DNA from 3 places in the Bradyrhizobium sp. Leaf396 genome. Region 1 is predicted to be linked to each of the others. Evidence: predicted binding sites of a transcription regulator. Region 1 holds the regulator's gene; each other region holds the start of a gene.
The links. Region 1 encodes PhoB, which activates phosphate uptake and scavenging genes when phosphate is short. Its sites were predicted from a motif close to TGTCATNNANCTGTCAT; they were not measured.
Positions count from the first base shown of each region.

Region 2: phnF (phosphonate metabolism transcriptional regulator PhnF) is a predicted target of PhoB. The motif match lies at 2,880-2,896, and genes of this name have one in related genera.
Region 3: ASG57_RS08790 (ExeM/NucH family extracellular endonuclease) is a predicted target of PhoB. The motif match lies at 1,947-1,963, and genes of this name have one in related genera.

Region 1 is NZ_LMQJ01000034.1:118,615-128,471, reverse strand. Features, by position in the region: gene pstA (phosphate ABC transporter permease PstA) at 1-562, shown strand, start outside; gene pstB (phosphate ABC transporter ATP-binding protein PstB) at 559-1,380, shown strand; gene phoU (phosphate signaling complex protein PhoU) at 1,392-2,108, shown strand; gene phoB (phosphate regulon transcriptional regulator PhoB) at 2,131-2,838, shown strand; gene ASG57_RS25320 (GcrA family cell cycle regulator) at 3,099-3,611, opposite strand; gene ASG57_RS25315 (aspartate aminotransferase family protein) at 4,069-5,277, shown strand; gene argF (ornithine carbamoyltransferase) at 5,277-6,212, shown strand; gene ASG57_RS25305 (Hsp33 family molecular chaperone) at 6,365-7,372, shown strand; gene apaG (Co2+/Mg2+ efflux facilitator ApaG/CorD) at 7,494-7,886, opposite strand; gene ASG57_RS25295 (OpgC domain-containing protein) at 8,080-9,336, shown strand; gene ASG57_RS25290 (SGNH/GDSL hydrolase family protein) at 9,336-9,857, shown strand, end outside.
Region 2 is NZ_LMQJ01000006.1:43,752-53,608, forward strand. Features, by position in the region: gene ASG57_RS07945 (alpha-D-ribose 1-methylphosphonate 5-phosphate C-P-lyase PhnJ) at 1-642, opposite strand, end outside; gene ASG57_RS07950 (carbon-phosphorus lyase complex subunit) at 639-1,742, opposite strand; gene phnH (phosphonate C-P lyase system protein PhnH) at 1,746-2,354, opposite strand; gene phnG (phosphonate C-P lyase system protein PhnG) at 2,359-2,823, opposite strand; gene phnF (phosphonate metabolism transcriptional regulator PhnF) at 2,929-3,657, shown strand; gene phnE (phosphonate ABC transporter, permease protein PhnE) at 3,779-4,627, opposite strand; gene phnE (phosphonate ABC transporter, permease protein PhnE) at 4,624-5,508, opposite strand; gene phnD (phosphonate ABC transporter substrate-binding protein) at 5,580-6,509, opposite strand; gene phnC (phosphonate ABC transporter ATP-binding protein) at 6,573-7,382, opposite strand; gene ASG57_RS07990 (transferase hexapeptide repeat family protein) at 7,556-8,224, shown strand; gene ASG57_RS07995 (alpha-D-ribose 1-methylphosphonate 5-triphosphate diphosphatase) at 8,221-9,414, shown strand; gene ASG57_RS08000 (DUF1045 domain-containing protein) at 9,433-9,857, shown strand, end outside.
Region 3 is NZ_LMQJ01000007.1:11,837-21,693, forward strand. Features, by position in the region: gene ASG57_RS08790 (ExeM/NucH family extracellular endonuclease) at 1-1,823, opposite strand, end outside; gene ASG57_RS08795 (type I secretion system permease/ATPase) at 2,316-4,094, shown strand; gene ASG57_RS08800 (HlyD family type I secretion periplasmic adaptor subunit) at 4,105-5,427, shown strand; tRNA gene ASG57_RS08805 (tRNA-Met) at 6,236-6,312, opposite strand; gene ASG57_RS08810 (hypothetical protein) at 6,610-6,966, opposite strand; gene ASG57_RS08815 (class I SAM-dependent methyltransferase) at 7,101-7,739, opposite strand; gene mnmA (tRNA 2-thiouridine(34) synthase MnmA) at 7,988-9,169, opposite strand; gene ASG57_RS08825 (flagellar hook-length control protein FliK) at 9,516-9,857, shown strand, end outside.

The DNA of each region.
Region 1 (9,857 bases):
GTACGGCCGCAACGACAAGCTGACCTCGGTGATCCGCTTCATCAACGACATTTTGTTGTCGGCGCCCTCGATCATCATTGGTCTGTTCATCTACGGCGCGGTGGTGGTGCCGATGCGAGGCTTCTCGGCGATCGCGGGCGCGCTGGCGCTCGCCGTCATCGTGATCCCGGTCGTGGTGCGCACCACGGAAGACATGCTGCTGCTGGTTCCCAACCCGCTGCGTGAGGCCGCCAGCGCACTGGGCCTGCCGCGCTCGCTGGTGATCAAGCGGATCGCCTATCGCGCCGCGCGTTCCGGCCTCATCACCGGCGTGCTGCTCGCCACCGCCCGCGTTGCCGGCGAGACGGCGCCGCTGCTGTTCACCGCGCTCTCGAACCAGTTCTTCAGCCTGGGCCTGGACAAGACCATGGCCAACCTGCCGGTGACCATCAACAATTTCGTGCAGAGCCCCTACGCCTACTGGAAGCAGCTCGCCTGGAGCGGCGCGCTGCTGATCACCCTGACCGTGCTTGCCCTGAACATTGGCGCGCGCATCATCGGCGCCGAGAGGACTGCAAAATGAGTGAAATGTCTGTTTCCGTCAGCGCGCCGACCGTCCATCCCGGCTCGCAGCCCCTGCCCGAGGCGCCCGCCAAGGTTACGGCGCGCAACCTCAACTTCTACTACGGTGAGCACCATGCATTGAAGAACATCAATCTGGCGCTCGGCACCAACCGCGTCACGGCCTTCATCGGCCCGTCCGGCTGCGGCAAGTCGACCCTGCTGCGCATCTTCAACCGGATGTACGATCTCTATCCGGGCCAGCGCGCCACCGGTCAGCTGCTGCTCGACCACACCAACATTCTCGACCCCAAGCTTGATCTCAATCTGCTGCGCGCCCGGGTCGGCATGGTGTTCCAGAAGCCGACCCCGTTCCCGATGACGATCTACGAGAACATCGCGTTCGGCATTCGTCTGTACGAGAAGATCTCGAAGTCCGAGATGGACGACCGCGTCGAGAAGGCGTTGCGTGGCGGCGCGCTGTGGAACGAGGTCAAGGACAAGCTCAATGCTTCCGGCCTGTCGCTTTCCGGCGGCCAGCAGCAGCGCCTCTGCATCGCTCGCACCGTCGCGGTCCGGCCCGAGGTGATCCTGTTCGACGAGCCCTGCTCGGCGCTCGATCCGATCTCGACGGCGAAGGTTGAGGAACTGATCCAGGAATTGTCCGAGAACTACACGATCGCGATCGTCACCCACAACATGCAGCAAGCGGCGCGCGTCTCGGACAAGACCGCGTTCATGTATCTCGGCGAGCTGATCGAGTTCGACGATACCAGCAAGATCTTCACGTCGCCGAGCGACCGGCGCACGCAGGATTACATCACCGGCCGGTTCGGCTGAGGAGACGGAACATGGGTTCTGAACATACCGCAAAGGCCTTCGACAGCGACCTCCAGGAGCTCACGCGCCTGGTTGCCGAAATGGGCGGCATCGCCGAGCGCATGATCGTCGATTCCGTCGACGCGCTGATCCGCCGCGACGTCGCGCTCGGCCAGCGCGTCGTCGCCACCGACACCGAGCTCGATGCGCTGCAGAAGCGCATCGAGGAGCGCGCGGTGCTCACCATCGCGCGCCGCCAGCCGATGGCGGTTGACCTGCGCGAGATCGTCGGCGCCATGCGCGTCGCGACCGATCTCGAGCGCATCGGCGATCTCGCCAAGAACATGGGCAAGCGCGTCGCGGCGCTGGAGACGGATTTCCATCCGCTGAAGCTGTTCCGCGGCCTGGAACACATGACCGACCTGGTGCAGCAGCAGGTCAAGTCGGTGCTGGACGCCTACGCCGCGCACGATCTGCCGGCGGCAATGGCGGTGTGGAAGGGCGACGAGGAGGTCGACGCGATCTGCACCTCGCTGTTCCGCGAGCTCCTCACCTATATGATGGAGGATCCGCGCAACATCTCGTTCTGCATCCATCTGATGTTCTGCGCCAAGAACATCGAGCGGATCGGCGACCACGCCACCAACATCGCCGAGACCGTGTTCTACATGATCGAGGGGCAGGCGATCACCGACAAGCGGCCGAAGGGCGACATGACCAATTTCGCCACCACGATACCGAATACCTGAAGACGTAAGGAGCGACGACACCATGGGCGCACGCATTATGGTGGTTGAGGACGAGGAAGCTCTCACCGAGCTTCTCCGCTACAACCTCGAAGGCGACGGCTATGACGTCGAGACGGTGATGCGCGGCGACGATGCCGATACCCGCCTCAAGGAGCACATTCCCGATCTGATCGTGCTCGACTGGATGCTGCCTGGGCTATCGGGCATCGAGCTGTGCCGGCGGCTGCGCACGCGGCCCGAGACCAAGCAGCTCCCGATCATCATGCTCACCGCGCGCGGCGAGGAGAGCGAGCGGGTGCGGGGGCTTGCGACCGGCGCCGACGACTACATCGTCAAGCCGTTCTCGGTGCCGGAGCTGCTCGCGCGCGTGAAGGGGCTTCTGCGGCGCGCGAGCCCCGAGCGGCTCGCGACGGTGCTCGCCTATGGCGACATCGAGCTCGACCGCGACAAGCGCCGCGTGGCGCGCTCGGGCCGGCCGATCGATCTCGGCCCGACAGAATATCGCCTGCTTGAGTTCTTCCTGGAGCATCCCGGCCGCGTGTTCTCGCGCGAACAGCTGCTCGACAGCGTCTGGGGCCGCGACATCTACATCGACGAGCGCACCGTCGACGTCCATATCGGGCGCCTGCGCAAGCTGCTCAATCTGGGTCGCGAGCAGGACCCGATCCGCACGGTCCGCGGCGCCGGCTACGCGCTGGATGATCGGTTCGCCAAGGCGGAGCAGACGTAAAGCTCTAAACTGGCGAGTGTTGGTTTCGCGAGATGCGGCAATGATCTTGGCCGCCATCCCGGGACGCGCGCAGCGCGAGCCCGGGTCCATAACCACAGAACGTGCTTTGACGAAGACTCGGAGTGACCATCTCGCGCGACAATTGCGCGCTGTGGCTACGGATCCCCGCCCCTCGCGCGCAATCGCGCACCAGGCGGGGATGACACCGAGTTACTGGAGCCGTGATCGCGTCGCGGCTGCCATCAGGTAGATCGACAAACTCAGCGCGTGCCCGGCTTCGCCGGCGCGCGCCGGCGGTCTGCTGCGGGCTGATACGCCACGCGCGAATGCTGGGCGCAGTAGGGCAGGCCGGAAAGCGCCTTGCCGCCGCAGAAGAAGAAATCCGGGCTCGAGGGATCGCCGACCGGCCAGTGACAGGTCGCCTCGTTCAATTCCAGTAGCGACAGCCGTTGGCTCATCGGCACCACGTTGTCGTAGGTAACAGGTTCAGCCTCAACCTCGACCTCGAAGGCCTGCGCCAGCGCGGTGTTGCCGCGCGCGACGGGGCGAGTGACTCGCATCATGTGCTGCGCGGGCCGTGCCTTGCGCGGCCGGGGCGCTGCCGATGAAGGGCTCTTGGCGCGGCCGGACAGGCCGAGCCGGTGCACTTTGCCGATCACGGCATTGCGGGTCACATTGCCGAGCTCCGCCGCGATCTGGCTGGCCGAAAGTCCGGCCTCCCAGAGCTTCTTCAGCTGCTCGACGCGATCATCGGACCAGGTCAAAACCGTCATTGCACCCTTTCCCTCGCTGCGCGCCTGCCGTCCTGGGGCCTTCACAGCGAATGCTTAAGCCTTGAAAAACCCGTGCCGCCAGAATCCCTTAAGGCTCGCCGGGCGCGCTCAAGACGCCCGAACGTTTACGCCGGTACATGAGGACTCTTGGGATCAGAACTGTTGCACGAGATGTCGTATCTGACAGTCCAAACGCTACAATATGGCGTGACTCCCGCGCAAGAGTCCGCCGACTCGCGTCCACATGTTCCGTGGTGAAAATCCCGCAAAATCGGCACCGCAAGACTACGGATTCAGCGTTTCGCGGGGCTTTCGGGCGGCATTGACACACGTCTTGCCAAGCATAAGATAGTCCCACGTGCCGCCCTTAAAAGGCGGCACGTTTCGTTTTCCGGGCCGGTCAATGGTGCGTTGCGCAATGCATGCGTCACACCGTCCGCAACATTCAAGTGACGTCATGACTAACAGCGCCGCGCCGCATTTGCTCCCCGTTTTCGCCAGGGCCGACCTCGGTTTCGAGCGCGGTGAAGGCTGCTGGCTGATCGCGACCAACGGAGATCGCTATCTCGATTTCACCTCGGGCGTGGCGGTGAATGCGCTCGGCCATGTTCATCCGGCGCTGGTCAAGGCGTTGCAGGAGCAGGCGACGAAGCTCTGGCACATGTCGAACCTGTTCCAGAGCCCGGACGGCGAGAAGCTCGCAAGCCGGCTCTGCAACGAGAGCTTTGCGGACTTCGTGTTCTTCTGCAATTCCGGCGCCGAGGCGCTGGAAGGCGTGATCAAGCTGGTGCGCCACCATCACTTCTCCAAGGGGCATCCTGATCGTTATCGCATGATCACCTTCGAGGGCGCCTTCCATGGCCGCACGCTGGCGACGCTCGCCGCCACCGGATCTGCAAAATATCTGGAGGGCTTCGGTCCGCCGATGGAAGGCTTCGACCAGGTGCCGCATGGCGACCTGGAAGCCGTGAAGAAGGCGATCGGCCCACACACCGCGGGCATCCTGATCGAGCCGATCCAGGGCGAGGGTGGCGTTCGTTCGTCGTCTCCCGCCTTCCTCAAGGCGCTGCGCGAGCTCTGCAACGAGCACGGCCTGCTGCTCGCCTTCGACGAAGTGCAGACCGGCATGGGCCGCACCGGCGAGCTCTTCGCCTACAAGCGCACCGGTGTCGTGCCCGACGTAATGTCGCTGGCGAAGGCGCTGGGCGGCGGCTTCCCGATCGGCGCGGTGCTCGCGACCGCGGACGCGGCCGCCGGCATGGGGCCCGGCTCGCACGGTTCGACCTTCGGCGGCAATCCGCTCGCGATCGCCGCGGCCAATGCCGTGCTCGATGTCATGCTCAAGCCCGGCTTCTTCGACCACGTGCAGAAGATGTCGCTGCTGCTCAAGCAGAAGCTCGCCTCCGTGATCGACCGGCACCCCGATGTCGTCAGCGAGGTACGCGGCGAGGGCCTTTTGGTCGGCATCAAGGCCGTGGTGCCTTCGGGCGATCTCGTCGCGGCGCTGCGTGCTGAAAAATTGCTCACCGTCGGGGCCGGCGACAACGTAGTGCGCTTCCTGCCTCCGCTGATCGTCACCGAGGCCGAGATCGAGGACAGTGTCGGGCGGCTCGAACGCGCCTGCGCTGCGATCTCGTCCAGCCAGACCAAGCGGGCGGCAAGCTGATGAGCAAGACGCCCGACAAAGCTCCTAAGCACTTCTTGGACATCAACGAGCTGCCGTTGTCGGAGCTCAAGCGCATGCTCGCCGCATCCTCCGCCATGAAGGCCAAGCAGAAGGCGCATCAGCCGGTCAGGCCGCTCGAAGGCAAGACGCTGGCGATGATCTTCGAGCGTCCCTCGACCCGCACGCGCGTCTCGTTCGACGTCGGCATGCGCCAGCTCGGCGGCGAAGCGATCATGCTCACCGGCGCCGAGATGCAGCTCGGCCGCGGCGAGACCATCGCCGACACCGCGCGCGTGCTGTCGCGCTATGTCGATGCGATCATGATCCGCATCCTCAATCACGATGCGCTGCTGGAGCTTGCGGCCAACGCCACCGTGCCCGTCATCAACGGCCTGACGCGGCGCTCGCATCCTTGCCAGGTGATGGCCGACCTCATGACCTATGAGGAGCATCGCGGCCCGATCGAGGGCAGGACGGTGGCCTGGACCGGTGACGACAACAACGTGCTGGCGTCCTGGGCGCATGCCGCAGAACGCTTCAAGTTCCAGCTCAACGTCGCAACACCTTCCGAGCTCGCACCGAAGAAGGCGATGCGGGACTGGATCAAGGCGACCGGCGCGCCGATCGTGCTCGGCACCGATCCGGAAGCCGCCGTGCGCGGCGCCGACTGCGTCGTCACCGACACCTGGGTGTCGATGGGCGACAAGGAAGGCGAGCACCGCCACAACGTGCTGAAGCCGTACCAGGTCAACGCCAAGCTGATGTCGCTGGCCAAGCCGGACGCGCTGTTCATGCACTGCCTGCCTGCCCATCGCGGCGAGGAGGTCACCGATGAAGTGATCGACGGCCCGCAATCGGTCGTGTTCGACGAGGCCGAAAACCGCCTGCATGCGCAGAAGGGCATTCTGGCCTGGTGCTTTGACGCGGTGAAATAAGCTTGCTTGGAGTCCGGATGAAGCGCAGCGAAATCCGGGGTTCTCAACTCGTGAAACGATCTCCCCGGATACCCGGGCTACGCGGCCCGTGAGGACGACGGAATGCCGGCGTTCCCCTTCCATTTTCCGCCTCCGACCCCAAATAGTGCGCCATGGTTTCCCAATCCCCTGACATGAAAACCGGGCCGGAAGGTCCGGTTCGCGCACCATCGGCCGTTCCGATCGACGACGCGGTGCTGCCTTACGAGGTCGACGCGCTCGACGTGCGCGGGCGGCTGGTACGGCTCGGCCCGGCGCTCGACGACATTCTCACCAAGCACGATTATCCGGCGCCGGTCGGCAAGCTGCTCGGCGAGGCCATCATGCTGACGACGCTGCTCGGCAGCGCGCTTAAATTCGAGGGCCGCTTCATCCTGCAGGCCCAGACCGATGGTCCGGTCTCGTTCCTGGTCGTCGATTACGTGGCGCCGGATCGCCTGCGCGCCTATGCGCGCTTCGATGCCGCGCGTCTCGGCGAAGCCAAGGATTCCGGCACGCTGCTTGGCCGCGGCCATCTCGCCATGACCATCGACCAGGGCCCCGACATGAGCCGCTACCAGGGACTGGTCGCGCTCGACGGCGGCAGCCTGGAAGACGCCGCGCATGAATATTTCCTGCGCTCCGAGCAGATCCCGACGCGCGTCCGCCTCGCAGTCGGCGAGGAGTGGCGCTCGAGCGACGGCGGCAAGCATCGCTGGCGCGCCGGCGGCATGTTGATGCAGTTTCTGCCCAAGGCCCCCGAGCGTGCCCGGCAGGCCGATCTGCATCCCGGCGATGCCCCTGACGGTACCGAGGTGCACAGCGTCGCCGAAGACGACGCCTGGGTCGAGGCGCGCTCGCTGATCGAAACCGTCGAAGACATCGAGTTGATCGATCCCGAGCTCTCCGGCGAGCGGTTGCTCTACCGTCTCTTCCACGAGCGCGGCGTGCGCGTGTTCAATCCGCAGGTCCTTCAGGCCCGGTGCTCCTGCTCGCGCGATGCGGTTGCCTCGATGCTGAAGAGCTTCTCGCCCGACGACCGCGCCGCGATGGTGAAGGACGACAGGGTCGTCGTCACCTGCGAGTTCTGCTCGTCGGTCTACCAGTTCACGCCGCACGAGGCGGGCGTCGAGGACGCTTAATCCTATCCTCCGTCATTGCGCGCCAACCGGTCCGCGCGAAGCGCGGCCTGGTGACAGGCTCCGCGAAGCAATCCCGCGTCTTTGCGCGGTGGCGGTCTGGACGGCTTCGCTGCGCCCGTCCTCAGTTCAACACCCGCTTGTTGTCGGGGCTGTCCAGCGAAAATGTCGGTACGTCGATTTCGAAGCGCTCGCCGGTTTCGCTGACCATCTGGTACCGACCGGTCATGAAACCGGAGGCGGTCGAGAGCGGCACGCCGGAGGTGTATTCGAAGCGCTCGCCGGGGGCCAGGATCGGTTGCTCGCCGACCACGCCCTCCCCCTTTACCTCCTGTTGGCGGCCGGAGGCATCGGTGATGATCCAGTGCCGCGTCTTGAGCTGCACCGTCTCCTCGCCCGAATTGGTGATCACGATGGTGTAGGACCAGAAATAGCGTGAGCGGTCCGCCGACGACTGCTCCGGAACAAAGTTCGGCTCGACGGTCACTTCGATCTGGCGGGTCACGGCGCGGTACATGGCTGCATCATACCGAAATCCGTCCCGGGAACCAAACGCCCCAGGCGGCTTCGGCGACATCGTCCGGCCAGATTTGGAAGGGAAGGACACCCACAGTGACCTCCTGATGTGGGTCCGGCCGCTTTGCGAGACGGCCGCCGGACCGCTACATTCCGTCAACGTCGCGATTTGCGGGAAGGGTTTTTTGCCCCCGATGACCATTGCCGACCAAGTGACGGGACCGACGATCGCGGGCGCCGCTGGCCCCAAGCCCGCGGCGGCCAAGCCACGCACCGCCGTACCCGCCATTACGCTGCCGGCCATCGGCGAGCGCGAGCTCCGGCTCGATCTGTTTCGCGGACTCGCCTTGTGGCTGATCTTCGTCGACCACCTGCCGCCCAGTCTGCTGACCTGGTTCACGATCCGCAATTACGGATTCAGCGACGCTACCGAGATCTTCATCTTCATTTCCGGCTATACCGCCGCCTTCGTCTACGGCCGGGCGATGCTGGAGAGCGGCGTCGTCATCGCCACCGCGCGTATCCTGCGCCGCGTCTGGCAGATCTACGTCGCCCACGTCTTCCTGTTCACGATCTTCCTCGCCGAAATCTCCTATGTGGCGACCCGCTTCGAGAACCCGCTCTATACCGAAGAGATGGGCATCATGGACTTCCTCAAGCAGCCCGACGTCACCATCGTGCAGGCGCTGCTTTTGCGTTTCCGTCCCGTCAACATGGACGTGCTGCCGCTCTACATCGTACTGATGCTGGCGCTGCCCTTTATCCTCTGGTCGATGAAGTGGCGGCCCGACGTCACGCTCGGCCTCTCGGTCGTGCTCTACGCAGTGACCTGGGAGTTCGATCTTTATCTGTCGGCCTATCCGAACGGATTCTGGGCCTTCAATCCCTTTGCCTGGCAATTGCTGTTCGTCTTCGGTGCATGGTGTGCGCTCGGAGGTGCGCGCCGCATGTCGCGCATTCTGTCGTCACGCGTCACGATGTGGATGGCGATCGCCTATCTCGTCGCGTCGTTCTACGTGACGTTGACCTGGTATGTGCCGCAGCTCTCCCAGTTCATGCCGAAGCTGATCGAGCAATGGATGTATCCGATCAACAAGACAGATCTCGACGTTTTGCGCTTCACGCATTTCCTGGCGCTGGCCGCGCTCACCGTGCGTTTCCTGCCGCGGGATTGGCCGGGCCTGAAGTCGCCTTGGCTGCGGCCGCTGATCCTGTGCGGTCAGCATTCGCTCGAGATCTTCTGCCTCGGCGTCTTCCTGGCCTTCGCCGGCCACTTCATCCTGGCGGAAGTCTCCGGTGGCGCAGTCATGCATGCTTTGATTAGTCTCTGCGGTGTCCTGATCATGTGGGGCGTGGCGTGGGTGATTTCGTGGTATAAGCGCGTGGCTGACAAGAGCGGTGCGAAAAGCAAAAACGCCGTCGGCAACGCCGATCTGGCGGGAGGGGGCTGATGAAGGCGAAGGTTCTCCTGAGCCTGATCCTGCTTTGCGGTAGCCTCACCGCGCCGACGGCGCGAGCGAGCGATGCTGCGCCCACGGCTTCCGTTGCGCCCGCTTCGTGTGATTTGCCGGCCTATCTGCTGACCAGCGAAAGCCCGCTGCCCAAGGTCGCCGCCGCCGTCAAGGCTGGCAAGCCGCTCGAGATCCTCGTCATAGGCAGCCGCTCGACGACCATTCCATCTTCGGAGAACAGCTCGTACCCCGCGCGCATGGAGGCGATCCTCAAGGAGAAGCTGCCGCCGTCGGAAGTGGTGCATGTCTCCGTAGAAATACAGAGCAAGAAAACGGCAGAGGAGACCGCCGCCACCTTCGTTAAGCTGATGGAAGCAAAAACGCCTACCTTGGTGATCTGGCAGACCGGGACCGTGGATGCTATTCGAGCCATCGATCCCGACGACTTTCGCAGCGCCGTCACCGAAGGCGTTGTTGCATTGCAAAGTGCGGGGACTGACGTCGTCTTGATGAACTTGCAG
Region 2 (9,857 bases), on a different contig from region 1:
CGCGTAAATCCGCTTCTCGCGGCCGGCGCCGAACAATTGCAGCGCCGGGCAATTGTCCATCTTGGGATTGTCGAATTTAGGGGTCGGCGACGGATCCATCACATAACGGGCGTTGACCTTCACGGGATAGGCGTAGGCCGTCGCGATGTGACCGAAGCGGGCGATGTCCTCGTAGAGCTTCACGTGCATCAGGCCGTATTCGGCGAGCGCGTGCATGCGCCGCGTCTCGGTCTCGCGCGGTTCGAGGAAACGCAGCGGCTCGGGGATCGGCACCTGATAGACCAGCACCTGGTTCTCGTGCAGCGCCGTTTCCGGAATGCGGTGACGGGTCTGGATCACGGTAGCTTCATTCGTCGCCGTCGTCGTGGCGACACCGGCGGTCTTGGCGAAGAACTTGCGGATCGAGATCGCGTTGGTGGTGTCGTCGGAGCCCTGATCGATCACCTTCAGCACGTCCTCGGGCCCGAGGATCGCAGCCGTCACCTGTACGCCGCCGGTGCCCCAGCCATAGGGCATCGGCATCTCGCGGCTGGCGAACGGCACCTGGTAGCCGGGGATCGCGATCGCCTTCAGGATGGCGCGACGGATCATCCGCTTGGTCTGCTCGTCGAGATAGGCGAAATTGTAGGCGGGCGCGTTCATTCCGCGGCCTCCTTCATGGCATCGGGCGTGCTGGCATCGGCAAACTCTTGACGCAGCTTGCGCAACAGGCCGAGCTCGGACTGGAAGTCGACATAATGCGGCAGCTTCAGATGCTCGACGAAGCCGGTCGCCTGGACGTTGTCCGAATGCGACATCACGAACTCCTCGTCCTGGGCCGGTGCACGCACCTCTTCGCCGAGCTCACGGGCACGCAATGCCCGGTCGACCAGCGCCATCGACATGGTCTTGCGCTCACTCTGACCGAAGGCGAGGCCATAGCCGCGGGTGAAGCACGGCGCTTCGGTCGCGGAGCCCTTGAACTGGTTGACCATCTGGCACTCGGTCAGCTCGATCGAGCCCAGCGGCACCGCAAAGCCGGCGTCCTCGGCGAACAGTTCGACCTCGACCTCACCGAAGCGAATCTCGCCGACGAAGGGGTGATTGCGGCCATAGCCGCGCTGGGTGGAATAGCCCATCGCAAGGAGGAAACCCTCGTCGCCGCGCGCGAGGTTCTGCAGCCGCAAATCACGATCCGCCGGAAAGTTCAGCGGCTCGCGGGTAAGATCGCCGACGCTTGCGCCGTCGTCGGCCGGCGGCGAACATTCGATCAGCCCATCGCGCCCGAGAATGTCCGTCACGCGCGGCGTTGGCGCGGTGTGCGCGTCGGCCGTCGCCGGCGCTTCCGGCGCAAGGCCTTCGGCAAGCAAGGGATCGAGCAGGCGATGCGTGTAGTCGAAGGTCGGCCCGAGAATCTGCCCGCCGGGAATGTCCTTGAACGTGGCCGATACCCGCCGCCGTACTCGCATGGTGCCGGTGTCCACCGGCTCGCTGCTGCCGAAGCGCGGCATCGTGGCGCGGAAAGCGCGAACCAGGAAGATCGCTTCGATCAGGTCGCCACGCGCCTGCTTGATCGCGAGCGCCGCAAGCTCGCGGTCGTAGAGCGAGCCTTCGCTCATGACGCGGTCGACGGCGAGACCGAGCTGCTCGGAGATCTGGGCGAGCGTGACCTCCGGAACGCCCTGGTCGCCGCGCCGCTTATGGGCGAGCAGGCGGTGGGCGTTCTCGATGGCGCGTTCGCCGCCCTTGACTGCGACATACATTTTTCAGCTTTCCTTGCTCACGACGCGCGTAGTGCGGGGGATCGCAACCACGGCATCATCCGCGACCAGCACCACATCGATGCCGCGCGGAAACAGCGCCTCGTTGACATGCAGGCGCTCGAATAGATCGTAAGGCGTGATCGACGCCTTGAGCGTCGCGACACCGTCGATGCCGGGGCCGCGCAGCTCGAAGCCGCGCCCGGCATCGAGCGAATCGACCTGGAGAATCACCGTGGTCGATCGATCCGGATATTCGCTGGTGCCGAGCGCAAAACGCTCCAGCGAGGGCAAAGCTGCGCCATCGCCGATCAGCGCGAAGCCTGCAATGGACGTGTCCTGCACCACCGGGGCGCCGGTGTGAAACTTGAGCCACTTCACCACGTCCGAGCTCTCCGCCATCCGCGCGTCGAGCCAGAGCGGCGTGTCGTGATCGAACAGCGTCAGCGCGATCGCAGCGGTGCCCCGCATCATCGGCCCTGGCGTCCCCGCTCCCGGCACAATGCGCCGGACCGAACCCGGCCGCGCCATCGCATCCATGACCGAGCGGAAGGTCGACTGTGCCGACAACACCTTGTCTACGAAACCGGGCGGCAGTTCTGCAATCGTGGTCATGATCTCACCCCTCACCGCGCACCATGGTGTAGAAATCAACCTTCGTCGCAGCGGTCTCTTCCGCGGCCCGCTGACGCTTGATCATGAGCTGGTCGCGCAACGGGGCAATCACGTCGCGCTCCAGCGCGCTGCCGAATTCACGGGATTGCACCAGCGCATCGCATAGCGCGATCAGCCGCGCCTTCTCACCGTCGCGTCCCAGCGTATAGCCGAAGCCGATCTCGCCGGTCGCAAGCCGCACCGCGGCGCGCGACACCGTGGCTTCGCCGAGATTGAACGGTGCTCCGTCGCCCCCGACCCTGCCGCGCAGCATGACGAGGCCGTTTTCGGGCGCGCGCAGATCCTGATGGGCCGGGAGTGCCAGGTTGCGGAGGCGAGCGGCGATCTCGCCCGCCTCCGCGTGCGCCAGCACCGCCATCGCGGCCCTGCGCTGGGCTTGCTGATTGTTGTGCTGCGTCACCTGCTCCACCGAACTTGCCGCGCCGAAGTTGTCTATGATAATAGACAACTTCATACGGACGCGCCATGACCGTTTCGTGACAATGATGTGATTTCTGGAGTAGGCTTCCGCGACATGAGCATGCAGGACACAGCCTCTTCGGGCGTCGCGCTCTGGCGTCTCGTCGCCGACGGCATCGAGCGCGGCATCGCGGACGGCCGCTTTGCGGCGGGCGACAAGCTTCCCGGTGAGGTGGAGATCGCCGAGGCCTATCGCGTCAACCGTCACACCGTGCGGCGCGCGCTGGCTGCGCTCGCCGAGCGCGGTCTCGTGCGCGCCGAGCGCGGCAGCGGAACCTATGTCGAGGCGCAGAAGCTCGCCTATCCCTTGCGCTCGCGCACGCGATTTTCCGAGATCGTCGGCGCCGGAGGACGGGAGCCGCATGGGCGTCTGATCGAGGCAAGCGATGATATCGCGACGCGCGAGCTCGCGCGGGAGCTGGGGTTGAAGACCGGCGCACCGCTGGTGCGAATCGAGGCGATCCGCCTCGCTGATCGCACGCCGATCTGCGTCTCGACCACCTGGCTCTCGGCGGAACTGTTTCCGGACGCGGGCGCCGTGTTCGCAGCCACGCACTCCATGACCAAGCTGCTCGCGCATTACGGCGTGCGCGACTACCGCCGCGGCGCGACCCGAATCACCGCCGGCATTGTCGACGCGACCGATGCCGTACGGCTCGATCTGGCGCTGGGTCGGCCGATTCTCGTGGTCGACGCCACCGACCACGATCTCGCGGGCAAGGCGCTGCTGACCAAGCATTCGCGCTTCGCGGCGGAGCGGGTGGAGTTCTTGGTGGAGTCGTAGGCGGCCGCAGCCAGTTCCACGTTCCGGTCATACCCGGGCTTGAGCCGGGCATTCTCCGTTCCGATCCCACAAAAAGAGCGTGGATGGCCGGGTCAAGCCCGGCCATGACGGAAAGGATCTTCTACACCACCGGCCTTCGCCCGATGATCGCAAAGCGCAGCTTGCCCGAGATGAAATCGATCGCGGCGACTGCGATCAGGATCATCAGGATCAGGAACGAGACTTTCTGCCATTCCAGCACGCGGATCTGCTCGGCTAGTTGCAGGCCGATACCGCCGGCGCCGACGATGCCGATGATGGTGGCCGATCGGGTGTTCGATTCGATATAGTAGAGCACCTGGCCGGCGATGACGGGCAGCACCTGCGGCATCAGACCGAAACGGATCTCGTGCAGGGCACTGCCGCCGGAGGCACGGATGCCCTCGACCTCCTTCTGGTCGGCGGCCTCGATCGCTTCCGAGAACAATTTGCCGAACGCGCCGAAATCCGACACCGCGATCGCCAGCACCCCGGCAAACGGCCCGAGACCCACGACATTGATCCAGACTAGCGCCCAGATCAGCGTGTCGACGCCGCGAATCGAATCGAGGAAGCGCCGGACCGGGAAACGGAAGAAGCCCGACGGCACGATGTTGCGCGCGGCAAGCAGGCTCACCGGGAGTGCGAACAGGGCGGCGAGCGTGGTACCGAGCAGCGCGATCGACAGCGTCTCTCCGAGCGCCTTCAGATAGAGCGGCAGCGACGAGCCGGGATCGGGCGGGATCATCATCATCGTGATCCAGCCAAGCTGATTGACGCCGGCAACGAAACGCGACGGCGAAAAGTCGAGGTCGACCAGCCCGAACACCAGGAGCGCGAGCGCGGCGGCAAGCATCGCCGGCGTCGCGAGCCGCGCCGACGCCGGCCGGTTGAAGACATTCGGGTGGCGCGCGCGAAGCTGTACCGTATCGACCTCGGGGTGGCGGCTCATGTCCGCGCCTCGCTGCCGAACAGGCGGCCGCGCAGCCAGCCGGTGCCGATGTCGATAAGGAAGACCGTGACGATGATGGTCAGAAGGATCGCGCTGACGTCCGAATAGTAGAACTTGCGGATCGCAACAATCAGCTCCTGTCCGATGCCGCCGGCCCCGACAAAGCCCATCACCGAGGCTTCTCGTACATTGATCTCGAAGCGCAGCAGCGCGTAGCTGGCATAGCCTGCGATCACCTGCGGCAGCACGGCAAAGCGCATGCAGGACAGCCAGCTTGCCCCGGTCGAGCGCACGCCTTCGACCGGCCTCATGTCCGCATTCTCGACGATCTCGGAGAACAATTTGCCGAGCGCGCCGGTCGAGTGGATGGCGATCGCCAGCACGCCCGCCATCGGTCCGAGGCCGAAGGCAATGACGAAGATCAACGCGAATACGATGCTCGGCACGGTGCGGGCGAATTCAAGCAGGCGACGCACGACGAAGAGCAGCCAGCGCGCCGGCGCGGTGTTCGCGGCCGCAAAGAAGTTCAAGCCGAAGGCGAGGATAGCCCCGATCAACGTACCGACATAGCTCACCAGAAGCGTTTCGGCGAGCAGCTTCAGCCATTTGCGCCAGCCCCAGAACCACTCGCCGAGATCGGTCCAGACGCGCTGGCCAGTGTCGAGCGTGAGAATACGATCGAAGTAGCTGACGAAATTGCCGAAATGGGTGAATAAGGTGCGCAAGTTCACTTCGGCGCCGACCGCAGCGACAAGCAGCGCGGCGATGAACAGCACAGTGCCAAGCAGCAGCCGTAACCGCTTGCGTGCGACCGCCTTGCGATAGACCGCATTCAGCACAGTCAGCTGCTGCTCGGGAAGGATCGAAACCGCAATTGTCATTCGGTGGGAGGCGAGCCGATCATGGAAAGAGCCGGGTCGATTGACCCGGCTTGGGCGATGTGTCCCTACGATCAGGACGCCTTCTTGCGCAGATGGTCGACGAACTTAATCAGCTCGATCGTTTTGTTGTACTCTTCGTTGGTGACCGGATCCCAGGGCTTGTTCTTGCCGTCGGAGAGCTTCTTGAAGGCTTCGGGGTCCTTCTGCGCGGCGTCCAGGAAAGCCTTCTTGATCGCGGTTTTCATGTCGTCCGGAAGGTCGCTGAGATAGGCAACGGGCGAATTGATGATCATGTCCGATTTCACGATGACGCGGAAGTCCTCCTTCTTCATCGGCGCGCCGTCGGCGTTCTTCACCATGCCCTTGTTGAGCATGCGGGTCAGGTTGGAATCATCCTCGGCGTTCCACCAGTTGGCGGCGACGTCCACAGTGCCTTGCGCCAGCGCCAGCACCGCGTTTTCATGGCTCCCGGTGAAGACGACCTTGGAGAAATAGGCCTCGGGATCGACGCCCATCTGGTTCAGCTTGAAGCGGGGCATGTTGTTGCCCGACGTCGAGTTCGGGTCGACCAACCCGAGGTTCTTGCCCTTGAGGTCCTCGATCTTCTGGTAGGGCGATTTCGCGAGCACGTAAAAGACCGAGTAGTAGCCCTTCGAGCCGTCAGCATTGACCTCGATCGCAAACGCATCGGTCTTGACACCGGTCAGCCGGGCGCGGGCAAAGGCTGCAGGGCCGTAATAGCCGATGTGAATGTTTCCGGCGCGCTGGCCTTCGATCACGGCGGCATAGTCGTTGGCGACGCGCAGCGTGACCTTCGTACCGAGCTCCTTCGACAGATAGTTGATGAAGGGCGTAAACCGCTCGGTCACACCGGAGGCATTCTCCGCCGGAACGACGGCCAGAGTGATCTCCGGGTATTTCTTCCGCCAGTCTTCGGCGGAGGCGGAGGTGGTGAAGGCCAGGGCCGCGGCACCGGCAAGAACCAATCGACGAGTAATCATGATACCCCTCTTCTTCAGCTGGAGTTCGTTTAACGCGAGACGTTGAGTGTGCGCTCCCGCCGCTCAGGCGGCGGCAGCGCTGCCGAGCGCCGGAACACCCTCGGGCGCGGCGGCCGGCGCGCCACCCATGACCTCGTTGGCTTCGAGATCGTAGAGCTCGCGCGCGACCTGATCGGTCAGCATCGACGGCGCGCCGTCGAACACCACGCGGCCCGCGGCCATGCCGATCAGGCGGTCGCAGTAGCTGCGGGCGAGATCGAGCGAATGCAGATTGCAGAGCACGGTGATGCCGAAATGCTTGTTGATGCGCAGAAGCGCATCCATCACGACCTTGGTGTTGCGCGGGTCGAGCGAGGCAATCGGCTCGTCGGCCAGAATAATATCGGGCTGTTGCACCAGGGCGCGCGCGATCGCCACGCGCTGCTGCTGACCGCCGGAGAGCTGGTCGGCGCGCTGGGCGGCAAGCGACGCGATATCGAACTGTTCCAGCGCGGACATCGCCAGCGCCTTGTCCTGCTCCGGCCAAATTTGGGACAGTGAGCGCCAGGCCGGCATGGTCGCTAGCCGTCCCATCAGGACGTTCGTGAGGACATCGAGCCGGCCGACCAGATTGAACTGCTGGAAGATCATCGCTGACCGCGCCCGCCATTGGCGCAACTCTTTGCCGCGCAATGCGGTGACGTCGACGCCATCGAACAGGATGCGTCCCTCGGTCGGCGTCACCAGTCGATTGATGCTCCGCAGCAAGGTCGACTTGCCGGCGCCGGATCGCCCGATCACACCGACGAAGCCGCCGGGGGACACTTGAAACGAGGTGTCGTCCACAGCGGCTTTTGTGCCGAAGCGACACGTCAGACCATCCACCACCAGCATGCCAGGCTCCAGATTTGCTGGGCCCAACCGCTAACGTCGGTGCTTAACACTTGTGTGACAGTACCGTTGCGGTGCGGCGATCCTGTGCGGTTCATCCCCCGTCATCTCGACGTCATGACATTGTCATCAAGCCGCTCGAAGAGGAACGCCCGCCTTCGCACCAGGGATACGACATGGCCAAAATTCTCTCGGTTCAGCCGACCATCGACCCTTCGGCCGTGCTGCATGAGACCCGGCTCGGCGCCTATACCGAGGTCGGCGCACGCACCATCCTGCATGAAGTGGCGATGGGCGATTACTCCTATGTCGTGAACGATTCGCAGATCACCTACACCACTGTCGGAAAGTTCTGCTCGATCGCGGCAATGACGCGCATCAATCCGGGCAACCATCCGATGCACCGCGCGACACAGGCGCATTTCACCTACCGCTCCAGCGCCTATTTCGAGGGCGAGAGCGACGATGCCGAATTCTTCGAGTGGCGGCGCCAGCATCACATCCATATCGGCCACGACGTCTGGATCGGCCACGGCGCCGTCGTGCTGCCGGGTCGCAACATCGGCACCGGCGCTGTGATTGCCGCCGGCGCCATCGTCACCAAGGACGTGCCGGCCTACACCATCGTTGCCGGCAATCCGGCCCGGATCGTGCGGCGGCGCTTCTCGGAGGAGATCGCTGGGCGGCTTGCCAGGCTCGCGTGGTGGGACTGGGATCACGACAAGTTGCGCCGGGCGCTGCCGGATTTTCGCAAGCTCGGGATTGAAGATTTTCTTGCGACATACGAAGCACAGGCGAGCCCTCTCACCAATTCTCCCGCCGGCAAACGAAGCGCGATCGCGTGACAGACATAGTCCTCGAAAGCGGCCGGGCCCTGATCGGCACCGAGTTCGTCGAAACCTCACTTCTGGTATCCGGAACGGATATCGCCCAGGTCGATGCTTCTCGAGGCCGTGCGCGGCTGGCGCTAGATGCCCGCGACCTGCTGGTGCTGCCGGGCATCGTCGATTTGCACGGCGATGCCTTCGAGCGGCAGATGATGCCCCGCGCAGGCGTCAATTTCCCAATCGACGTCGCGCTTGCCGACAGCGATCGCCAGGCGATCAGCAACGGCATCACCACGGTGTTTCACGCCACGACCTGTTCCTGGGAGCCGGGCCTGCGCAGCGCCGACAATGCGCGCGGACTGCTGGAAGCCATCGAGCGGCAGCGCCCGCAATTCGCTGCCGATACCCGCTTCCACCTGCGCCACGAAACCTACAATCTCGACGCCGAGGCCGAGATCAGCCAGTGGCTCGCTGACGGCCGCGTCGACCTGTTCGCCTTCAACGACCACATGGACGGGACCGTCGCCGACATGGCCAAGCCCCGCAAGCGCAACCGCATGGTGGAGCGGACCTGCCTTTCGATCGACGAGTTCGATCGGCTGGTCGAGCGCGTGGTTTCGCGCGCCGACGCTGTGCCGGCCTCGGTATCGCGGCTGGCTGCGGTCGCCCGCGCTGCCGGGGTGCGAATGCTTTCGCATGACGATGCGACGCCGGCGATGCGCCGGCATTTTCGCGAACTCGGCGCTCACATCGCGGAGTTTCCGATCAACGAGGAGACGGCGCGCGCTGCTGCGGATGCCGGTGACGCCATCGTCTACGGCGCGCCCAACGTCGTGCGCGGCGGCAGCCACACCGGCTGGACCAGAGCATCGGACATGATCGCCAAGGGCCTCTGCTCGGTGCTGGCGTCGGACTATTATTATCCCGCGCAGCTGCTCGCCGCGTTCCGGCTCGCTGCCGACGGCGTGCTGCCGCTGGCGAAGGCCTGGGACCTGGTCTCCGCCGGCCCCGCGCGCGCGACCGGCCTTGCCGATCGCGGCATGCTCGCGGAAGGATGCCGCGCCGACATTCTCCTCGTCGACGGCAGCATGGCGCTACGCCCGCGGCTGATCGCGGTGATCTCAGGTGGCAAGCTCGTGCATCTCAGCGATGCAACTCGGCTGCTCACCGCGGCAGCGGCGCCGCGCCAGGCTATCGTGGCCGCCTAAATTGGCTATGCTGAGGCGATGACAGGTCTTCCCCGCTACGCGATCTATTTTGCCGCAGGCCGCAACAGCGCCCTCTCCCGCTTCGGCGCGGAGCTGCTCGGCTATGATGCCTGCACCGGCAACGAACTAGCCTTTCCCGCCGACGCTTTGCAGCTCGCTGCGGACTGGAGCGACGTCACCGCCGACCCCCGCAAGTACGGTTTTCACGCGACGCTGAAAGCGCCGATGGTGCTAGCGTCCGGCAAGACCGAGGTGGAGCTGATGGCCGCCTGCGCGGCATTCGCCGGCAGGTCACGACCGCGCCCCGTGATTCGGCCGATTGTGGATTCCATCAGCGGATTCATTGCCGTCATTCCGGCCGAACCGGTCGATGCACTGCAACAGCTCGCCGCCGATTGCGTGCGCGATTTCGATCCGTTTCGCGCCGCGCTGACGGCGGAGGA
Region 3 (9,857 bases), on a different contig from region 1:
TCCTCGACCGAGCGGATCCGCCAAGTCGCCCCCGAGGCGGAGTTTCCGGCCCATTGATAGTCGAGCACGCCGGTCAGGCCGGTGACGGTATCACCCATCCGGACCGCGTCGGCGGTGCCGTAGTTCGGCGTGGCGGACGGGTTGTCGTTCGGATCGAAGCCGTCGAGATTGTTGATCGCGGCGTTCTGGACGTTGAGGCCATCGTCATAGGTGATGGTGCGAGCACCGAGCTCCGCCAGATACGCCTGGTAGGCGGCGGCGTCGGGCGCGCTCTCCTGCGTGAATTGCTCGGGCCGTTCGCCCGCCGTCAGCTTGATCTCGTTGAACCGGTCGAGATTGTACTGCTCGGTGACGGTCAGGGTCTGCGGAATCGTGACCAGCATGCCTTCATAGGCTTCAAGATCGGGCTGGTAATCGCCGTCCTGGCTCAGCGTGGTGCCCATCGCCGACAGGTCGATCTGCACCGCCATCGTGTCGACGTCGGCCACCGCGCCGGCCTGGACGACCGAAATGTTGCTGGCGGTGAGCTCGGTCAGGCCGAAATATTCGCTGATCGAGCCGGTGACGCGGACCCGGTCGCCGATCTGGACGTCGGTAGCGCCGCCGTAGACGAAGATCGCCTCGGAGGTCAGCACGTTGCCGTCGGAATCGGTGGTCTCCTCCTGGACATAGAAGCCGTTGAGATTGCGGCCGGCGTCGGCATCGCCGTTCTGGAAGTCGCCAACCACGATGGCTTCGACGGTCACAGTCTGACCGACCATGGCGCTGCTGGCTCCGCTGCCCTGAATCGCGCTGATCTTTGTGATGCCGACGTCGTCGTTGACGATGGTGCCGGTCGCCGTCGTGGCGCTGCCGATCGTGGTGGTCACGCCCACCGAATTGGAAACGTTCTGCAGCGTCAGCGTGAAGCTCTCGCTCGCCTCATTGTCGGTGTCGCCAGCAACGGTGACGGTCACGATCGCGGAGGTCTCTCCCGCCGCGATGCTGCCGCTGAAGCTGACCGGGTTGCCGCCGACATAGTCGGCCGCATCGGTCTGTGCCGAAGCGATCGTTCCCGAGAACGCGACGTCGCCCGTGGTACCGCCGCTGCGCTCGACGATGAACTGATAGACGGTCGGACCGCTGTTGCCTTCGTCATGCGACACCGTAAGCGAACCCGGCGCGAAGGAAACGTGCTGCGCTTCGACCGACGATTCGGATGAACTGGTGACGCGGATGTCGTCGATACCGACCCACTCGTCATTGCCGGCGGCGTTTGTGGTGAGAATGCGAACCTGGATGTCGTTGCGGCCGTCGACGGCGGCGGGCAGCAGCAGATCGAACGGCGTCACCTGGGTTGCGGCGCCACCGGTGGTGGTGTCGGCGGCGTAACCGCTCGGAACGTTGGTCCACGACCCGCTCGAACCGAGCCGGTACTGCACGTTGATCTGCTGCGCGGAGTCGTCCGTGCCGCCGTCGAGGTCGCGTGCATTGAAGCTCAGCCGGACGTCTTTGCGGCCGGTGGCGTCGAGATGGATCACGAGGCCAGGAGCATCCGCGCTGTTCGAGCCGTTCAGCGCCAGCGTCGGGTTGGCGATCTGGAATTCGGCCACACCGCCGTTGGTGATGGCGGTGTTGGTCTGGTTGGCGATGACGTCGACGTCTCCCGACGACGATCCGGTAGCCGTGCGCGCGTCCACCCCGGTGGCCGAAACGACATCGTTGCCGAGATAGCCGACGATCGATGCGACCCCCGACCAATCATCGTTAGTCGTGATGAGGCCGGTGTTGGACCAGTCCTGCAGGAAATCGCCGTTCGCCAGGACATGAGGGGTCGTCGACATGTATTGCACTCCAGCGCTTGAGAAGAAGACGTCGCGGATCGCCGCCTCACGGCATGCGTGAGGGCGCGGTCCAGACGGCCGTTGGTTAACGGATCGTTAATGCGCGTTGATAGAATGCCGACGACAACAGATCGGTGACTGCTTCTTAACGGGCCGGTGAAGTCACAACATGGAAAGTGCCGCGAAGACCGCGCGCACCAACCACTCCTCGCGGCGCGCTCGACGCTCGGCCGACGGCAATCGCCATTGAGTCATCGCGTTAAAGCTTGATCAGTCCGCCGCGAGGGACGACCACGCCAGGCTTCGGTTGCCGGGTGGTGCGGCCGAATTCCGAACCAGAGCGGCGTTTCGTCGCAGGATGTCGCGCCTGGTCGCCACTGGAACGCGTTTTCGCGCACGCGCCGCATTGTCATGCGCCTGACGTTGAACCTCGCTAACGAACGCCGGCCGCATCCGACCGTGACTGTCCGACGTCGTTTTGAATTGAGTATCATGACTGCAACAACGTCCTCCGCGTCGTCCCCCCCGTCCGGCGATCTCGCGTCGGCCGCGCTCGCCTCCTGCAGAACGGCCTTTCTGACGGTGGGACTGTTCTCGGCGGTGCTCAATCTGCTGATGCTCAGCGGCTCGATCTACATGCTTCAGGTGTACGACCGAGTCATTCCATCGCACAGCATTCCGACCTTGATCGCACTGTCGATCGCGGTGGCGGCGGCGTATGCGATGCAAGGGCTGTTCGATCTGTTGCGTCAGCGCATTCTGACGCGGATCGGATCAGCGCTGCACGCCGCGCTGTGGCAACCGGTCGTCTGCAACATCCTGCGGGGGCCGCTGCGCGGCGGCGGCGCAAATCGCGGCCTGCAATTGTCTCATGATCTGGACTCGGTCCGGTCGTTCCTTTCCGGGCTCGGCCCGACGACCCTGTTCGACTTGCCATGGATGCCGCTGTATCTCGCCGGCTGCTTTCTCTTGCATCCCTATCTCGGCTGGACGTTGGTCGTGGGCGCGGTGCTGCTGTTCGGGATCGCGCTGCTCACCGAGGTGCTGACGCGGGCGCCGACCCGGGACGCGTCGCGTGCCGGCGCAATCCGCGGCGTTCAACTTGAAGCCGGTCGGCGCAACGCCGAAATCGTGGCCGCGCTGGGGATGGAGCAGCGGTTGATCGACCGGATCGGCGCCGCCAATGACGATCTCGTCGCCGCCCAGCAGCGCAACGCCGATATCGCCGGATCGCTCGGCGCGTTGTCGAAGGCGCTGCGCTTCATGCTGCAATCGGCGCTGCTCGGCCTCGGCGCCTATTTAGTAATCGAGGGGCTGGCCAGCGGCGGCGTGATGATCGCCGCGTCGATCATGGGCAGCCGCGCGCTCGCGCCGGTGGAGCTTGCGATCTCCATCTGGCGTCCGTTCCTCGGCGCGCGACAGGCGGGCCAACGGCTCCGCGCCGCTCTGCGCAACGGCGACGCCCCGAAGCCCGACGTCGCCCCCGAACGCGCCGTCCATCGACTCACGGTCGAGCAGGTAACGATCGCCGCCCCCGGCGGCACGACCGCGATCGTGCACAACGCCTCGTTCGTACTTGAAGCCGGCCAGGCGGTCGGCATCATTGGCCCGTCAGCCGCCGGCAAATCGACGCTGGCGCGGGCGCTGGTCGGGATCTGGCCGATCGCACGCGGCGAGATCCGCCTTGATGGCGCCACCCTCGACCAGTGGCCGGCAGAAATTCGTGGCGGCATGATCGGCTATCTGCCGCAGGATGTTGAATTGTTCGACGGAACGGTGGCGGAGAACATCGCACGTTTCGACCGGGAGATCGACGAGGCGGCGGTGATCGCCGCGGCGAAGGCCGCCGGCGCCTACGAGATGATCCTGAAGCTGCCGAAGGGCTTCGAGATGCGGATCGGCGAAGCCGGCGCCACCCTGTCGGGCGGCCAGCGGCAGCGGATCGCGTTGGCGCGCGCGCTCTACAAGGATCCGTTCATGGTGGTGCTCGACGAGCCGAACGCCAGCCTGGACGCCGAAGGCGACGCCGCGCTGACCGACGCCATCCGGCGTGTCCGGGCTCGCGGCGGCATTGCCGTCATCATCGCGCATCGGCCGGCGGCGCTCGCGGCAGTCGATCTCGTGTTGACGCTGGCGGCCGGTCAGGTGCAAGCGTTCGGCCCGAAGGACGAAGTGCTGCGCAAATCGCTTGCCGCTCATCCGGCGCCGGGCGGGGCGGCGCTGCAGGCGGTGCCCGATGCGCGCTCGGTTCCGGCCGCAGCCGTCAGTTGAGGACCTCCACATGACCGCCCTCTCCACGCCCGAAGCTCGCCGCAACGATCCGTTTCGCGATATCCGGCGCGCCACCGGACTCGGAATCGGTACCTTGGCGATCGTGGTGTCCACCGCCGGAGTCTGGGCGATGACCGCGCCGCTCGCCAGCGCCGTGATCGCGCCGGCGCAAGTGGTGGTCGACAGCAACGTCCGCAGGGTTCAGCACCCGACCGGCGGCGTGGTCGCCGAAATCTACGTCAACGACGGGGATCAGGTTCGGGCCGGCGATATGCTGGTCCGCCTCGACGAGACGCTGTCGCGCGCCAACCTTGCGCTGATCGAAAACCAGCTCAACCAGCTTGGGGTGCGTCGCGCCCGGCTGCAGTCCGAGCAGAACGGCCGTGACGCGGTGGTGCTGCCCGGCGAGATCTCCGCACGCCGCGCCATCGGTGCGATCACGGAGATGATCGAGGGGGAGACCACGTTGTTCGCCCGGCGGCGCGAGGCGATCAGCGGCCAGCAGTCGCAGCTGCGCGAACGCAAGGCGCAGATCGTGGACGAAATCCGCGGCCTGGAGGCGCAGATCGCGTCGAAGCGCGAACAGATCCGCTGGATCGAAACCGAGCTGGAGGGCGTCCGTCAGCTATACGAAAAGCGTCTGGTGCCCTATGCGCGCCTCACTGCGCTCGAGCGCGAGGCCTCCCGCCTGACCGGCGAGGAAGGCCAGCTGATCGCCGAGATCGCGCGCGCCAAGGGCCGGATCACCGAAACCGAACTGCAGATCATCCAGCTGGTTCAGGACCAGCGCCGTGAGGTCGCGACCGAACTGCGCGACGTCGAGACCAAGCTTGCCGACCTCGGTGAACGCCGCATCGCCGCGATGGACCAGCTCGATCGCGTGGTGTTGCGCGCGCCGCAAGACGGCCTGATCCACCAGAAATCGGTCTTCACCGTCGGCGGCGTGATTACTGCGGGCGAACAGCTGATGCTGATCGTGCCGAAGGACTCGCTTGTGGTCGAGGCCCGGGTCGATCCACAAATGATCGACCGGCTCAAGGTGGGGCAATCCGCCAAGCTCCGCTTCAGCGCGTTCGACGCCGCCGTGACCCCCGAGCTCGACGGCACGCTGACGCGGATCGCCGCCGACTTGACCAAAGACCCGCAGTCCGGCGCGGCTTACTACGTCGCCCGCATCAGCCTCGACGCGAGCGAACTCGCCAAGCTCGACGGCAAGGCTTTGGTGCCCGGCATGCCGGTTGAAGCCTTCATCCAGAACGGCGTGCGGACGGCGATCGCCTACCTGCGCAAGCCGCTGGAAGATCAGCTCGCCCGCGCGCTGCGGCAGAAATAATCCAAGTCCCTATCGTCGTCATTGTTCAGCCTGCTGCCACATTGCCGCCAGCACGATGTCCCGACTTTCGAAGCCGCTAGATCCTCGGATCCTCGCCAAGTGAGCAGGCGTGGTGTGCTGATGCTGCCTGAATCTGTTTCTGGCCTTGGCTGCCCTTTGCTCAGAAGCCTTCGAGGTCAGCTTTCGGGAGACGAGCCGACCAGCGCAATTCGGCCTGGCCAAGCGCAGCGTTGACCGGACACCGACGATCTACCGCTGTCGCGGGTGCGCTGCTCGTCAGTTCGCCCCTTTGGAAACCGGAGCACTCGCCTAAGGGGATAGTCGTGAGCTAGCGACAGCTTTGGAGGTGCCGGCGTCTTCGTGCTGGAAGTAGGCCATTGCGATTTAGCTTCGGTAGAACCACCGCGTTGAGCTGACGGAGCTACCGATGGCAGCGGGCCAATGATTCTAATCAGCGAAACATTGATTTCATGATCAGGTACTTGGCTTCCGAGGAGGATACCAAGCAACGGATCGCAACTGAAGCAGGAGCCGTTGCGCGTCCAGGCGGAGCTGGCTGCCCTCGAGGAGACCCCTACCCCCATCACTGCATCCGGCAACGCTGGACCGCTACATCGAGACCGTCAACGCTCTTGCCAACGTGATAGCACGCGATGCAAGCGCGAGGACGACGGGCCTCTTGGTGGCCGATTCCAGGTCGCTTGTGCACAGCGTCATCGTTCACCCGAAAGAGCCTCGGGAAGGCTTCGACGTCAAGGGAAAGCTGGCCGCTCTGGTCCGGAGGCCCACCACAACAGTGGGTCATACGTGGTAGCGGGGGAGGGACTCGAACCCCCGACCCCAGGATTATGATTCCCGTGCTCTAACCAGCTGAGCTACCCCGCCACAGGGATCGCGGCGGCGAATAGGGCCGATCTCGCGAACGCGCGGCATATAAGGAAGGGGGCGGCGGGAAGTCAAGCAAAGCGGCGGCCTTTTCCGCCATTGCCAGGCTGTGGCGGGACGCGCCGCCTGGTGAATACGGACCTCTTTTCAACGGGTTCGTCATGGCCGGCCAGCTAGTCCCGGCCATACCCCACCTTCAGTCGCGGCCAAGAACCCGGATGCCCGGGGCAAGCCCGGGCATGACGGTCTGGGAGGCGAAACCGGCTTCCGCCTTCGCTCAAGCTTCGGCGGGACAGGCTATTTCGGCCTCACATTCGGGTCGCCGCCGGGGCTGCCGGGGGGCGGGATGACCGGGGTGTTGCTGTCGGTGCTAGGCGCGGGGGCGTGCATGTCGGGATCGACGCCCGAGGGCGGGCAGAGCACGCCGTCCGTCTTGGCGAGCTTGTCTCCGAGCGGTTCCCGGGACTGGCCGGTGGTGGTGCCGTCGGGGGTGGTGGCCAGCCGATCGGATGGGGCACAGCCGGCGGCGCGTTGCGGGGATGGCGGCGCGGTTGCTTGCGGCGGCGTCGCTGGGGCGGGCGGCGCCTGCGCGATCGCGGCGCCGGAGGCGGCGATCAGGAGGCTTGCCAGGATGATATTCGATGTCGTGCTCATGAGAAGGAAACGCGCGGGGCAGGCGGGCTGTTCCCCAGGCGGAGTGCGATCTGATCGGGGTTCGATCGGAGCCAGCCGCGGGCGAACTCCACCCTCCCCTCGGGTGAGCTGCGCACTGCCCGTGTCGCTCGCAGCTACGCTTTGCGGTAGCGGATCAGGGAGAAGTGGCCCATCGGGGGCATCGGGCGGCGCTCGGTGAGCGTGACGCCACCGTGTCTTGCGGCCCAGTTCGCGAGGCGCGCCCAGGGGAATTCCGGGCGCCAGCCGAGGCGGCGAGCGATCGGGGCGAAGGCGAGCTCGAACAGCTTTCGCGGGCCGCTCTCGGCGCCGATGTGGTTGACCAGGATCAGCTCGCCGCCGGGCCGGAGCACGCGCACGAACTCGTCGAGCGTGCCTTCGGGATCAGGCACGGCGGTGATGACGTATTGCGCGACCACCGCGTCGAAGAAATCATCGGGGAAGGCGAGGTTCTTCGCGTCCATCACCGAGAGCACTTCGACGTTGGAGAGACGAAGCGCGCGCACGCGCGCTTGCGCCTTGCGCAGCATCGGCTCGGAAATGTCGACGCCACAGACTTTCGTCGTGCGCGCATAGTCGGAGAGCGAGAGGCCCGTGCCGACGCCGACGTCGAGCACACGACCGCCAATGCGGTCGGCCTCCGCGATGGTCGACTGCCGTCCGGCATCGAACACTTTGCCGAACACGAGATCATAGACTGGCGCCCAGCGGCCATAGGCCTTCTCGACCCCAGCCCGCGAGATGTCTGCTGCCATGCCCCCCTGCCCTGTGCGTTTCTAGAGTGTGATGCGCGCTGGTGAAATCGATACCGGCTCCGCGCTCGGCCTAGCGCCTCTCCCGCTTGCGGGAGAGGTCAAAACGCTCGCAAGAGCGTGGCGGGTGAGAGCTTCTTCCCCTCGCGACGAATCGATGATGGACAGAGCCGCATCTCCTACCATCTCCTGCAGGCGGGAGAGGGGGCGCACCGTCGCTGCGGTGACAGGCGGGCTCGATCTCATCGTGCTCAGCCGCGAACCGCTTCCACCAGCGGGCGCGATGTCGCGTCTCCGACCTTCGCGGCGGCGCTCTGGATGAAGCCGCCGCCGAGCACGCGCGCCTGTCCCGAGGGCGCATCGTAGAACACGCAGGCCTGGCCGGGCGAGACGCCTTCCTCGCCGGCGACGAGTTCGACCTCGTAGCGGCCGTTGCCGCCGCGCAGCCAGGCCGGCTGCGGGCTGCGGGTCGAGCGCACGCGCACGAACATCTCTAACCCGCCGCCGATGGCGCAGTCGATGTCGCCGTCGCCGATCCAGTTGACGTCGCGCAAGGAGATGCGGTGCATCTTCAGCGCATCGCGCGGGCCGACGACGACGCGGCGGTGCGCCGCGTCGAGCCGCACCACGAACAGCGGCGAGCCGGAGGCGATGCCGAGGCCGCGGCGCTGGCCGACGGTGAAATTGGCGATGCCGTTGTGCCGGCCGAGCACGCGTCCGTCCAGATCGACGATGTCGCCGGGATCCATCGCATTTGGCCGCAGGCGCGTGATGATGTCGGTGTAGCGACCCGTAGGCACGAAGCAGATGTCTTGGCTGTCGTGCTTGTCGGCGACCGCAAGCCCGAAGCGACGCGCAAGCTCGCGCGTCTGCGGCTTGGTCATGTCGCCGAGCGGAAAGCGCAGGAAGTCGAGCTGCTCGCGCGTGGTCGCGAACAGGAAGTAGCTCTGGTCGCGGTCGCTATCGGCCGCACAGACCAGCGCGCGCGAGCCGTCATCCAGACGACGCGAGGCGACATAATGGCCGGTGGCGAGCGCGTGCGCCCCGAGTTCACGCGCGGTCTTCAGGAGGTCGCGGAATTTTACGCTGCGGTTGCACTCGATGCACGGCACCGGCGTCTCGCCCAGCGCGTAGGAATCGGCGAAGTTGTCGATGACGGACTCGCGAAAGCGATCCTCGTAGTCGAGCACGTAATGGGGAATGCCGAGCTTGGCCGCGACGTCGCGGGCGTCGTGGATGTCCTGACCGGCGCAGCAGGCGCCCTTGCGGTGAGTCGCCGCGCCATGGTCGTAGAGCTGCAACGTGATGCCGACGACGTCATAGCCCTCCGCCTTCAGCAGCGCAGCCGTCGTCGAGGAATCGACGCCGCCCGACATGGCGACGACGACCCTGGTGTCCTCGGGACGGCCTTCGAGATCCAGACTGTTGAGCATGGGCCTAAGCGTTGTGACGGCGTCGTGGCGCGAACTGCGATTCCTGTGCCTTCTCGCGGGACATCGGCGATCTTCCGGAACTATTGTTCCCGAAGCGCAGACTGCCCAAGTCGAAAGCGGCTGAGAGTAACCTCTTTAATATAGGCGGCCTTCCGGTGAAGCAATCACGCGGGCACCCTGTTAGGGCAATTCTTGCCGGGCCGGCAGAAACGACGGGGCTGCGGGGTCTTGCCGGACTACGGCGCCACGCGCACATGATGTTGATTCTACTATATAAATTGCCGTAACGGGACGCTGGCCCGCTCCTTGCTACCCCTTGTCCGAAGTTGTTTCCAAGGGGTCGCCAGTGGTTGGTCGTACGTCAGATGTCGTGGCAAGCGTGCAGGTCCCGAGCGCGCAGCAAAAGCCTGCGCGGAGCCAAGGGCCGAAAGACGCGTCTGCGAACGACTCCTTCGGCTCGCTGGTCGACAGCAACACTCAGGCGATCAACAACAATGCGCAGGCGCAGGACCCCGCGCCGCGACGGAGCGAATCCAAGTCATCCTCCCCGTCCTCCGACCGGAGCGCGCGCGACACCTCATCGACGGACCAGCCTTCGCAGAGCAAGGCGGGCGAGGACGTCGACACGACTGTGCCGGCGAAGAATGAAAAGAGCGAGGCGACCAGCGATCCGGCCAAGGATGCCGGC